One region of the Planococcus sp. TJ-307 genome, then DNA from elsewhere that is predicted to be linked to it. Evidence: predicted binding sites of a transcription regulator. Region 1 holds the regulator's gene; each other region holds the start of a gene.
What was found. The regulator LexA, encoded in region 1, represses DNA repair genes until DNA is damaged. The targets are predictions, from matches to a motif close to CGAACATATGTTCG.
Positions count from the first base shown of each region.

Region 1 (4,365 bases):
GTGCTTAACAAAAAAGAAGATCTCGGCTCCCGTTCTGCAAAGAAATGGGAACGGGGTTTTCCTTTTTTTTTTGGTAACTTTATACACTTTTGAGCGTCTACTGTTATAATAATGTAAAAAGAAGGGAAGATCGGCTATGCGTTTTTTGAAAACAATTCTTATCTTCCTCATATTTTTTTCATTCGCGGGAATTGGTGCTTATGTAGTGGGGCCGGATTTTTCAGCCGACCGATTGGTTGCAAAAGCGACAGAGGAACTGCGAAGCTCGGGCCAGATGGAAAAAATAGTGGAGTACGTTGAAAGTGATCCGCAAATGATGGAGTACGTTGAAGAGGCTCAGGCGGCTGAACAAGAAAGTGAAGCTTTGCCATTTGAAACAAGCGATGATGCAGCGGGCACCGTCATTAAAAAAGTGGGCATTACCGACTTGGCCAAGATGAAGTCAGGGATTGAGGACGGCACAATGTCTGCAGAACAAGTGATTCAGCAATTGGAAGAAGATCTTAATGAAGAAGAAATGCTGGCGCTGAAAGTGCTGATGTACCAGGAATTATACAAACAGCAATAAAACATAGAATATGGTAGACTGATTCACGGAGACAAAGTAAATAATTCTAAGGAGGCCATTGCATGAAAACATTTCAAGTAGAATTTAATTTTGATCAAGGAAACACCATTGTTCATAACGTCCAGGCTGTGGACAAAGAATCGGCACTGGGTAAAATTCCTTCCAATGGTACTTATGAAATTTCTGATGTGGAGACAGGCAATATTTATCGCATTACAATCAATTTGGTTAATTATATAAAAGTCAGCGAGTTGTAGAAGAACTTTTCTCGATAAGCTGCACGCGGGTGCTGCTTATGCAGCATCTTTTTTGTGCCCATATGTCAAAGCAAGCAATTTGAAACTGGAGGGATTAGATGAATTTCAAAGGGTCAAGCGCATACGAAGAAAAGGATTTTTTAGCAAACTACCTGCAAAGAAGAAACCGGATTGACAGCCCCAATAATAGTATTGAAAAACCGGTGATTTATGAACTTCTTGGCGAGTTTCAAAACAAACGGATACTGGACTTAGGCTGCGGGGACGCCACTTTTGGCAAAGAGCTTCTTCAAGCGGGCGCAAATCAGTACCACGGCGTAGAAGGATCTCGGGCGATGGAGAGGCTGGCAAAAGAAAATCTAGCAGGGCTGAATGCGCGCATCAGCTTGGCTACTATGGAAACTTTCGCTTATCCAAAAGAGAGCTACGATATTGTGGCTTCACGCTTAGCGATTCACTATTTGCCGGATGTGGAACGGCTGTTTAAACAGATTTACCAGACGTTAAAGCCGCAAGGAACCTTTGTCTTTAGCGTCCAGCATCCGCTGACAACCAGTGCTTTTGACAGCAAAAAGTCTGGAGAGAAAAGAAGCAACTGGATAGTGGATGATTATTTTAATGAAGGCGAACGGCAAGAGCCTTGGATTGATAAAGTGGTGGTCAAGCATCATCGAACCATCGAAAGTTATTTTACAGCATTATCGAATGCAGGGTTTAGCGTTACAGGACTTCAAGAGGGCATGCCAAAGCGGCAGCATTTCGAGGATGTTGGCGAGTTTGATAGAAGAAAAAGAATTCCGGTTATTTTGGCTTTCAGCTGCGTGAAACTCGAATAAGGAAAAGTTTACATAATAATAATACAATAAAAAAACACCGGGAAGATTGCTCCCGGTGTTTTTTAGTGAATCTGGCGGTAGACGCCGACAACTTTACCAAGAATGGAAACTTGGTCAACGATGATAGGATCCATCGATGAGTTTTCAGGCTGCAGACGGAAATAGCTTTCTTCGCGGAAGAAACGTTTGACTGTTGCTTCGTCTTCAGCCGTCATCGCTACAACGATGTCGCCGTTATTAGCTGTTTGCTGCTGTTTAACAATGACATAGTCGCCGTTTAAAATGCCGGCTTCAATCATACTTTCACCCATAATTTCCAGCATGAAGATATGATCATCTTCTGTACCATAGCTCTGGGGCAGTGGGAAGAATTCTTCCACATTTTCAATAGCTGTGATGGGAATACCAGCGGTTACTTTACCGATTAACGGCACATGCAAAACTGGACTTTTATCAATAAGCGCTTCGTCAGTGCTGATTACTTCAATTGCTCTTGGTTTTGTTGGGTCGCGGCGAATCAAGCCTTTGCTTTCAAGCCGTGCCAAGTGGCCGTGTACGGTCGAACTGGATGCCAAACCGACTGCTTCGCCAATTTCACGTACGGACGGTGGGTAGCCTTTTAAGCGAACTTCTTCTTTTATGAATGTCAGAATATCTTCTTGGCGCTTGGATACTTTTTTCAACAGTTTCACCTCATTTGAGTAATTCTACTTAATTTCTACCAATAGTATACCAACTCGGGCTGTGAAATGCAAACATAGGTTCGAATTTAATTCTTGACAACAACACCTGTTCGCCTTATTATGAGAACATACATTCCGAACATACATTCTCAGGAGGCGATCAATTTGACAATCATTCGACAAAACTTTTACTTAATCGCGTTTTTTGCTTTAATTGTGGCATTTACTTTGTACGCAATTCTGTCCCATAATACTAATAGTGCGCAAATGAGCCAAGTTGAAATAGAAGAAGGCGACACACTTTGGACTTTAGCTGAATCGTTCAGCGGCACAACCCCCCATCACGAATGGATAGAAGAGATTATGAAAGAAAACAATCTTTCTACTTCTAAAATTATTGCAGGGCAATCTCTTAAAATTCCCAGCGATCAATTAAAATTTGCTCCTGATGAGACCACTAAATTTGCAGGTGATACTGAATGAAAAAAAATGCATTAATTTATTGCCGTGTCAGCACGACCAAAGATACTCAGGAATCTTCACTTGAGAGACAGGAAGAGGAACTGATGAAATTTGCATTTGAACAAGGCCATCAAGTGGATGCTGTGTTTACCGATCAGCACAGCGGCTATGAAATGGACCGTGAAGGGCTGCTCGAGATGCTGAATTCGATCAAAACCGAGCAAGTCGACGCGGTATTCGTCCAAGACGAAACACGTTTAGGGCGGGGCCATGCCCGCATTGCGCTGCTGCATGTGATGAAGAAATACGGTGTGGAAGTTTACACGCTATCAGACCGGGGACCCATCGCATTAAATGACATGGACGATATGGTTCTCGAAATTCTGGCGATCGTCGAAGAATACCAGCGCAAAATACATAATGCCAAAATTAAGCGGGGCATGAAGCGCGCTGTGGAAAATGGCTATCAACCGGAAAAAAATCTAAAAGGCAAAGGCAATCCGGATGGACGGGAGCGCCTGGATTTGCCGATTGACCAAATAGTCAGCTTGAAGACCAATGGCCTGACATTCAGCGAAATCGCAGTAACGCTTCAAGGCTTTGGCTATCAGGCGAGCAAAGCAACCGTCCATCGCCGCTATAAAGAGTACGAACAGCTGATGAAAGACTAAAACGTTGCAGAAACCTGACTTTTTTTGTACCATATGTACAGAAGAAAGGTGGATGTCTATGTTATCGCCAGACAAATTAAGTCGCATAAGCCAGCTGTCACGGAAGTCAAAAACTGCTGGATTATCGCAAGAAGAAGCAAAAGAGCAATCCGCGCTGCGTGAGGAATACTTGCAGACTTTCCGCAAAACAATGCGCGGCACAATTGAAAATGTAAAAGTGATTGATCCGAACGGAAACGATGTAACTCCGGAAAAGGTCAAAAATCTTCGAGAGAATAAGTATTTGAATTAACTACTTATTCTCTTTTTCATTGTATTCTTTTCTATTGTTGACTAAACTAATAAGGAATAATATTTTTTTTGAGAGAGGATGTTACTATGTCAACCCACGCAGATCAACTTGCAGTGACTACAATTCGTACACTTTCCATCGATGCTATCGAAAAAGCAAATTCTGGCCATCCAGGATTGCCAATGGGCGCTGCTCCAATGGCGTATACATTATGGACTAAACACATGAACCACAATCCAAAAAATCCAGATTGGTTTAACCGCGACCGTTTTGTGTTGTCGGCAGGACACGGTTCAATGCTTTTATACAGCTTGCTTCACTTGAGCGGCTATGGTTTAGAAATGGAAGAAATCCAGAATTTCCGTCAATGGGATTCAAAAACACCGGGACATCCAGAATATGGCCACACGACTGGCGTTGAAGCAACAACAGGGCCATTAGGACAAGGAATTGGCATGGCAGTCGGCATGGCTATGGCTGAGCGCCATTTAGCGGCTACATACAATAAAGAAGGTTTGAATATCGTTGATCACCACACGTTTTCATTATGCGGAGATGGCGATTTAATGGAAGGCGTTGCCGGAGAAGCCATTTCT
Region 1 is NZ_JBZDOJ010000002.1:71,987-76,351, forward strand. It holds gene AC4EHK_RS06520 (hypothetical protein) at 137-568, shown strand; gene AC4EHK_RS06525 (hypothetical protein) at 631-825, shown strand; gene AC4EHK_RS06530 (class I SAM-dependent methyltransferase) at 924-1,661, shown strand; gene lexA (transcriptional repressor LexA) at 1,724-2,344, opposite strand; gene yneA (cell division suppressor protein YneA) at 2,510-2,827, shown strand; gene AC4EHK_RS06545 (YneB family resolvase-like protein) at 2,824-3,477, shown strand; gene AC4EHK_RS06550 (DUF896 domain-containing protein) at 3,536-3,769, shown strand; gene tkt (transketolase) at 3,856-4,365, shown strand, end outside.

Region 2 (4,365 bases), on a different contig from region 1:
GAACTGCTTCCAGTAGCGGTCTTCGATGCGTGTCAGGCGATCCTGCCAGCGGCTGATTTCATCGTCCATTTGTTTTATTTTTTTAGAAAGCGTGCTGTTGTCGACAGAGCTTGACGTGCTACCTGCTTTATCGCTGAGGTTTTTGACGACTGTGTTTAATGTGTCATAGACTCTTGCTCCAACACCGTTCCCTGCAGCGTCACGAGTTGTGAACAGTGCCATGACTTCGTCCGGTTTATTGGTCAGCGCTTCACTTAGTTTTGCTTCATCGATAAATAATTTTCCGCCTTCTGTATACGAGCCGGTATTAATGCCTATCTGTGACAAATGGCTGATGTTGCCTTCCGCAAGGCCGGACACGCTGTCCATAAAGGCTCTGCGCAAGTCTTGCATAGCAGATTTCAAAACCGGATCATTGCGAAGCAATCCGCTCCGGGCTTTTTCTTCCCATAATTCGATTTCGTTTTCTGTCAGATCTTTTTTCTGTTCGTCAGACAAGGGCTGGAAATCCGGGTAGCGTTTTTCGATCAATTGCTTTTGGATGGTTTCCAGTGTTTCGTTGTACTTTTCAACAAAGTCTTTGATCATCGCCACTGGTTTCTCAGGATTGGATTGGACGTTGACGATTTCTTCTGTACCCACCTGCAAAAGGTTGACCGTTAACCCGTTGACCGTTGTCTGATTGGTTTTCAGGTCTTTAATTTCAATACCATCAAACTTGATGGCGCCGTCTGTTGCTCCAGCAGCTACAGCTGAAGTCGAGCCATTGTTCATAATTTTGTCAGCCAGTGCTGCGTTTGCAGTTGTGCCGTCTGCGGCTGTAAAATTCATCGTAAAAGCTTGTTCTGTTCCCAATCCTTTGGATGCGATGAAGAAGCGGGAGGTCGTATTGTCAAAGCTTGCTCGCAAAGCCGGAACTGATGCCGCTGTTGCATCTTGAATATTTTTGGCTACATCTGCAAACGTATCGGTGGCCGCTATGTTAATGCTTACGCTGCCCACATTAATTTTCCCGGCAACGCCAATTTGGTCCGTCGACCTTGCAGCAGCGCCTGCCGAATTTGTAACTCCGAGCGCTGAGTTCAACTTCGCTGAGCTCGCGACGCTTGTTACTTCCACTTTATACGACCCGCTCATTGCATTCGGTGTCGTCGCTACTGAGAAGCTTGTCGGATCTGGCGACGTTGCGCTGTACGAGTTGAACGACGACTGCAGCCGCAAATTGCTGGCGCTCGTCCGTAGGTTCGACATGGACAGGTTGGCATCGCGAACTGATTCCTGTTGCCATTCTGTAAATGTTTTTTGCTGCATTAATTTATCCAAAGGCATTTTTTGGATTTTCATCATATCTTTAACGATTGATTCTGTATCCATACCTGATGCTAATCCGCCAACACGCATAATAGTTCACTCCATTCTTATCGTTTCTCATCCACAATCAGGCCCGCAAGTTCGGCCATCGATGCGTACATATCCAAAAACTTCTTATTGGGAAACTCGCGCAGAACTTCATCTGTTTTCGAGTCGATGATCTGTACGTAATAAACTTCCAGCTGCTCGTGAAGCTGAAACTTAATGTTTGTTGAAGTAGGCTCAAGAAACTCGTTCATTACCTCAACTTTGTCCTTAAGCATTTCTTTTGTTATGGGTTTAGCGGGTTCCTGGAATTTGTTCTCTTCAGGAACTGTTGCTTCTTTCGGGGCTACCGGATTGGGTTCACTGGTTTTTGGAAAATATGGAACTGAATGATTGGTTATTTCCATGATGGGCACTCCCTTAGTCTTCTAAATTCGTTAAAAAGCTCTCTATTATTAGTTATCGGCAGAAACAGGGATTTTTTTAGCAAAAGATCAAAAAAAATAAGGCGGGTTTGTGAAAACCCTGCCTTATTTTATGTGAGTTTGGAATAATGATTGCTGACGCCTTGTGTCCAGTGGTTGTTTAACCCGGTTGGATCATTGGCGGCTCCAACCGGCGCGTATTTTGCTCCGATTTTCGCGATGGTGTCTTTGCCTTCATTTAAATAGTTTTGACGCAAGTTGCGGGCCATGTCGAAAATGCTGTCTTCTACAGAAGCATAGCTTCGTAAACCATTCTTGCCCATCATGCCAGCGACGTTGTTTTTGTCATTCACTGCGCGCGATGAGCCGTTGCCGGTTTCATGGATGGCGATGGCTGACAATAAGTTTGGATCCAAGTCATATTTTTTCCCAGCATTGATGAAGTGAGCCGCTGTGCCTTCAAGTTTGCCCTCTAAGGTGTTGTCCAATTTAATAAACTGCGTCGGTCGGAATTTCAAGTCACTGGTGTCGGTTGCTGCAGTGGGAACTTCTTTTGTGTTGAGCGGCGAGATCGTAATAGCCGGGTTATAGGAATTAGCCAAAGGTGCCGTCAGCGGCGTAGTCAAAGACGGCAACGCTGCTTGAACACCGTTTTGGGGAGCCGCTCCGGTATTCGTTTGTTCCTCCATGCTTTCCATCATGGCATTCATCAGCATCGCAAAAAACGTGCTGGGGCTTGTCGAACTGCCAATGGAACTGCTGGCACTGTCGGTTTGGCCTAAAGCAGGCATCGACTTGGCCATTGTGGCGATCGTGTTATACAAAAGGAAATTAGAAGAAATCGGACTGGTCAATCGGTTTCACATCCTTTATCGGAGTTAATTATGTTTAGTGTACAAGATAACGAAGAAAAAAAGAATAGGATAATTGTGGAAAGGACGTTTATTTTTTATTAGAATCAGAAAATTCTATTAGAGAATAGACATTAGTGACTAATTTGGAGTATATTAAATAAGAACAAATGTTCTTAAAAGGAGTGAGAGCATGGACTTATTTTCTTTGACCTCAATTGAACAAAACGTTCTGATCGCAAGCATTCTGGGTGATGGAGAAATTACTAAAAGGTACGCTGGTTCTCGGCGCAAAAACAATAGCTACAGAGAACACTTCAGTATTCAACAATTGGATTACCGCATTTGGAAATCGAACCTGCTGCCTTCTAACTTTTATTTTAATAAATCACGTTCTATGCTCCTTTCTCCTTCCCTGCCTCTTTTAACTCAAATGTTTGAGCATTTCTACAACTTGAATGGGGATAAAATAGTCTCTTTAGAAATGCTAAAACTATGTAAATCTCCATTGTTTTTAACGACCTTATATTTGGATGATGGTTCGTTATCGATTTCTGTTAGCCGAAACGATTTGAAGAAAACCATCTATTTAACACCTCATATTTACCTTTACCTGCAGTCTCTTTCCCTAGAAGATTTGTGTAAATTAAAGCTGCACATCAATACTTATTTTGGAGTGGAATTCAATACCAGCAAGAGATCTGATGGTTTTGGCTATATTTTAAAAACTACAAAAGTCAGCGAAACAATGAACTTCTTGAAAGTAGTTGGTGGCGCATCCAGAGATTGCCCTTCCATGTATCACAAAACTGATTGGGGTCACCGTTTGTTAAATGAAATTAAACGGTACCAAGAGTCTCATCCAGAGTATGAAGTAATTGTGAGTTCATCAGACCGAAAAAGAAATTATACGGATGAAGAATGTAAGTTATTGTGCGAAATGAAGAAGGAAGGCAAAACCGATAAAGAAATTGCAGCTCACTTGAACCGAACTTACTGGTCCATCGTTTATAAATGGGCGGAGCTAAGAAAGAATAACAAAAACCTTATGCCATTAGATTAAAATCAGACTCCTACAGTTCTCAGTGCAATGAGATTTTCCTTCGATTTCCGAGTAAACTATATTCCTGTTTCAATATTTCTAAGAGCCTATTCAAATGCTCTCTTTCGTGCACCGATAAACCATTTCCCGCGGTATACTCAGCAATCCTTTTCATCTCCTGCAGCTTCCCATCCATTTGATCTAAGATATTAATTTGTTCCTTAGTCCATTGGAGCTGTTCTTGAAGAAATTCTTTTCTTTCATTCTGCTCTTTATCCACCATATCACCTCTTCATCATTTCATATAAGCAAAAGCCATGGAATATTCCATGGCTATCATTCATGAAAATCTTATCCTTTTAAATCAACAGACCCACCAATATGAGGCTGAACAGACAGCTCCAGCATCTTCACGACATCTTGGCCATTTGTTTCGGCTTGGTCTATTGTCTTTTTCATAATCGATACATTAGCTTCAGTTCGGACATTCATCTGGCTTAATGCCATTGATAGTGCGGCGATATCCATTAGATTGCCTCCTTATAAAAAAAGGAGCCTAAAATCAGGCTCCTTTTGATCATTAAGATTAACGCAGTAATTGAAGAACAGCTTGTGGCTGTTGGTTGGCTTGCTTTGCCGCTATGTCTTTCGATCATAGAATAGACTATATCTTCACCCTCTATTTTGAGGG
Region 2 is NZ_JBZDOJ010000004.1:22,454-26,818, reverse strand. It holds gene fliD (flagellar filament capping protein FliD) at 1-1,401, opposite strand, end outside; gene flaG (flagellar protein FlaG) at 1,419-1,763, opposite strand; gene AC4EHK_RS13915 (glucosaminidase domain-containing protein) at 1,892-2,635, opposite strand; gene AC4EHK_RS13910 (DNA endonuclease) at 2,826-3,695, shown strand; gene AC4EHK_RS13905 (hypothetical protein) at 3,715-3,954, opposite strand; gene AC4EHK_RS13900 (YjfB family protein) at 4,026-4,202, opposite strand.
Region 2: the regulator LexA is predicted to act here: its motif matches at 2,796-2,809, upstream of AC4EHK_RS13910 (DNA endonuclease).

Region 3 (4,365 bases), on a different contig from region 1:
AGTGATTATGGACGCGCTGAGCCTTTTTGAAGTATCGGCGAAGCGATCCGGCAAAAGAATGCTGGTTTCGCAATGCAATGGGTGAAACATCCAGGTACACCGTTTCACTATTGCTCAAGTAAATAATGCTGCCTTTGCCGCTGCTGTCGCTTTCAATCAAATCGATGGCATCGTAATTAAACCAAACGCATTCTTTGTTTTTGGGAGAGTGGGTCGGAAAGAATAAGAGTGGGTTGCCATAATACTCGCCTACGATGATTGGGGGTTTGTGTTTTACGCCGACGGCTTTTTGAGCGTAAAGTGTTGCACTTTCAAGCGAAGCGCGATAGAACCTGCAGGAAGTGGTCACCGTTTTGTATACCGCTTCTTCAACTATGAATTCACTGCGGTCTTCAATTACGCGCATCCAAGTGCGATGGCCATCTGTATAGGGCAATAAGGCATACGTATTCGCGCAGACTGTGTAAGAATGCGGTCGGTGATTCTTTTTACTCATGGAAATTAACCCCCTAAATTTACTTTACATACCTTATTATAATAAAAAATGGAAATTGCGCAATGGACATTAGATTGAAAATAATATTTTTTCTATTTCATCGGAATTTTCAAATAAATCTTGATTTATTCTAATTGCCTAATGTATACTAATGAAAAGCATTCGGGGTGAAGAGAAATGGAAAACTATTATTCTTATGCTGATTTCATGAAAGCGATGGCTCAAACGAAAAAAATTACAGAAGCGGAAAAACTGCTGAATGACATCTACCTGGATCTCTTCTTAAAGCATGTCCACCGTTCCCAACAAGAAGCACAGCTGTTAACCCTTATTGACGAAGCCCTGGATCATCACGACCAAAAAGCTTTCATCATATATGCTGCCCAACTACAAACTTTAAAGCACGAAGAAGCTGAATAAATGGCTGCACAATAAGAGCCTTGAAAAGGGGAAGTCGGAATACATCCGGCTTCTCTTTTTTGTGTCCCATCCAAAATAAGGCATGCAAGCTGCAGAAGAGGATCTTTGCAAAAACTAGTTATTGTAAATCTTTATTCTGTTGAAGACAAAATGTCATCGAGCAAAACCGCTCTTGGCCATTTGTGAGTGCCAAAAATCCATTTTTATTTTCATATACTATCGTTATATATGCGCATCTTTACATAAAAAACATACGTTCGCTTTTTGTTAGTGGTTTTTTAGGGCATATGGTAAAGTAGAGATAGTGAAAGAACGGGAGGACGTCTTATTATGAAACAAGAATTTAATCTTCAAGCCCCTTATGAACCAGCCGGCGATCAGCCCCAAGCCATTGCCGAACTGACACAAGGCATCATCAACGGCAAGCGTTGCCAGACTTTGCTCGGAGCAACGGGTACAGGTAAAACGTACACGATGTCAAACGTCATTCAACAAGTAAAAAAGCCGACGCTCGTCATGGCTCACAATAAAACATTGGCAGGACAGCTCTACAGCGAATTCAAGGAATTTTTCCCTGATAACGCCGTTGAGTATTTTGTTAGTTATTACGATTACTACCAACCGGAGGCATATGTGCCGCAATCAGACACATTCATTGAAAAAGATGCCAGCATCAACGATGAAATTGATAAGTTGCGCCACTCCGCCACGAGTTCATTGTTTGAACGGGACGATGTCATTGTTATTGCATCCGTTTCCTGCATCTACGGTCTGGGTTCACCAAAAGAATACCGTGAACTGGTTGTCTCTCTTCGCAAAGGGATGGAAATCGAGCGCAATCAATTGCTGCGGAAATTAGTGGATGTGCAGTATGAACGCAACGACATCAATTTTATTCGCGGGACATTTCGTGTCCGTGGAGACGTCGTGGAAATTTTCCCGGCGTCACGCGATGAACGATGCTTGCGCGTCGAATTTTTTGGCGATGAAATTGATCGAATCCGCGAAGTTGATGCCTTAACTGGTGAAATTATTGGCGAACGCGAACATGTCGCTATTTTCCCGGCATCCCACTTTGTTACACGTGAAGACAAAATGGTCAAAGCGATTGAAAACATCGAAGCGGAATTGGAAGAACGTTTGAAAGAGATGCGTGCAGAAGATAAATTGCTGGAAGCGCAGCGCTTGGAACAACGGACACGTTATGATTTGGAAATGATGCGGGAAATGGGCTTTTGTTCCGGCATTGAAAACTATTCCCGGCATTTGACGCTTCGTCCTGCTGGTGCACAGCCTTATACATTGATTGATTATTTCCCGGAAGATTTTCTGCTGGTCGTAGATGAAAGCCACGTGACGCTGCCACAGGTCCGCGGCATGTTCAATGGTGATCAGGCACGCAAAAAAGTGCTGGTTGACCATGGTTTCCGTCTGCCTTCAGCAATGGATAACCGGCCGCTGACTTTTGATGAGTTTGAAGAACATATCAGCCAGGCTGTTTTTGTGTCAGCAACGCCTGGCCCTTATGAGCTGGAACACACACCGGAAATGGTGGAACAAATTATTCGGCCAACCGGTTTGCTTGACCCAACAATCGAAATCCGGCCAATTGAAGGCCAAATTGATGACTTGATGTATGAAATCCGTCAGCGTGCTGAAAAGAATGAGCGCGTGCTGGTAACCACATTGACGAAAAAAATGTCAGAAGACTTGACGGCTTATCTGAAAGATGCCGGCATCAAAGTCAATTACCTCCATTCTGAAATCAAGACGCTGGAGCGGATTGAAATTATCCGGGAACTGCGAATGGGTGTCTACGATGTATTGGTCGGCATCAACTTGCTGCGCGAAGGATTGGATATTCCGGAAGTTTCATTGGTAACTATTTTGGATGCCGACAAAGAGGGCTTCCTGCGTTCTGAACGTGCTTTGATCCAAACAATGGGCCGGGCAGCACGAAACTCAAATGGCCATGTTATTATGTACGCTGACCGAATAACGGATTCCATGCAAAAAGCGATGGATGAAACGACGCGACGCCGCACCATCCAAGGCGACTACAATGAAAAACATGGAGTTACACCGATTACGATTCAGAAGAAAATTCGCGACGTCATCCGTGCTACGGCTGCGGCGGAAGAGTCGGAAGAATACATTTCAAAAGCAGTATCAGGCAAAAAGCTCAAAAAAGAAGATCGCTTGAAACTGATCAGCTTGTTGGAAACAGAAATGAAGGATGCGGCAAAAGCACTCGATTTCGAACGGGCTGCAGAGCTGCGTGATACCGTGCTTGAATTGAAAGCGGAAGGATGATAGAAAGTGAAAAAACAGGAAATACGGATACAAGGCGCACGTGCGCATAATTTAAAAAATATTGATGTTGTCATTCCGCGTGACAAGCTTGTTGTCATGACCGGACTATCAGGATCCGGCAAATCTTCTTTGGCATTTGACACGATTTATGCAGAAGGGCAGCGGCGGTATGTAGAATCGCTGTCTGCATACGCCCGCCAGTTTTTGGGCCAGATGGACAAGCCGGATGTCGATTTGATTGAAGGCTTATCACCGGCCATTTCGATTGACCAAAAAACCACCAGCAAAAACCCGCGTTCTACAGTAGCAACGGTCACAGAAATTTACGACTATATGCGTTTGATGTTTGCGCGGATTGGCAAACCAATCTGCCCGAACCACGGAATTGAAATTTCCTCTCAGACAATTGAACAAATGGTTGACCGCATCGTGGATTATCCGGAGCGCACCAAGATGCAAATTTTGGCGCCTATCGTCTCAGGCCGCAAAGGCACACATGTCAAATTGCTTGAAGATATCCGAAAGCAAGGCTATGTGCGCGTTCGTGTGAATGGTGAACTGATTGATTTGGATGATAACATTACATTGGACAAAAACAAGAAACACAATATTGAAGTGGTCATTGACCGAATCATCATTAAAGAAGGCATTGCACCACGTCTGAGCGATTCTTTGGAGTCGGCTCTCCGGCTAGCAGACGGCCGTGTACTGGTGGATGTCATGGATCAGGAAGAATTGTTGTTCAGTGAACACCATGCCTGCCCAATATGCGGATTTTCCATCGGTGAATTAGAGCCGAGAATGTTCTCGTTCAACTCGCCTTTCGGGGCCTGCCCGGAATGCGACGGATTGGGAATGAAACTAGAAGTTGATCCGGAACTGGTTATTCCAGACTGGAGCGTATCGCTCAATAAAGGAGCCATTGTTCCGTGGCAGCCAACCAGTTCGCAATACTATCCGCAACTGCTGAAAGCGATTTGCAAGCATTATAAAATTGATATGGACGTGCCGGTCAGTGATTTGCCGGAAGAGCATATCAACATTATCCTGCGCGGCTCAGGGAGTGACAAAATCCGTTTCCGCTATGAAAACGACTATGGCCAGATTCGCGACAACCACATCAATTTTGAAGGGGT
Region 3 is NZ_JBZDOJ010000005.1:76,457-80,821, forward strand. It holds gene AC4EHK_RS16375 (competence protein ComK) at 1-496, opposite strand, end outside; gene AC4EHK_RS16380 (IDEAL domain-containing protein) at 674-916, shown strand; gene uvrB (excinuclease ABC subunit UvrB) at 1,247-3,229, shown strand; gene uvrA (excinuclease ABC subunit UvrA) at 3,236-4,365, shown strand, end outside.
Region 3: the regulator LexA is predicted to act here: its motif matches at 1,163-1,176, upstream of uvrB (excinuclease ABC subunit UvrB).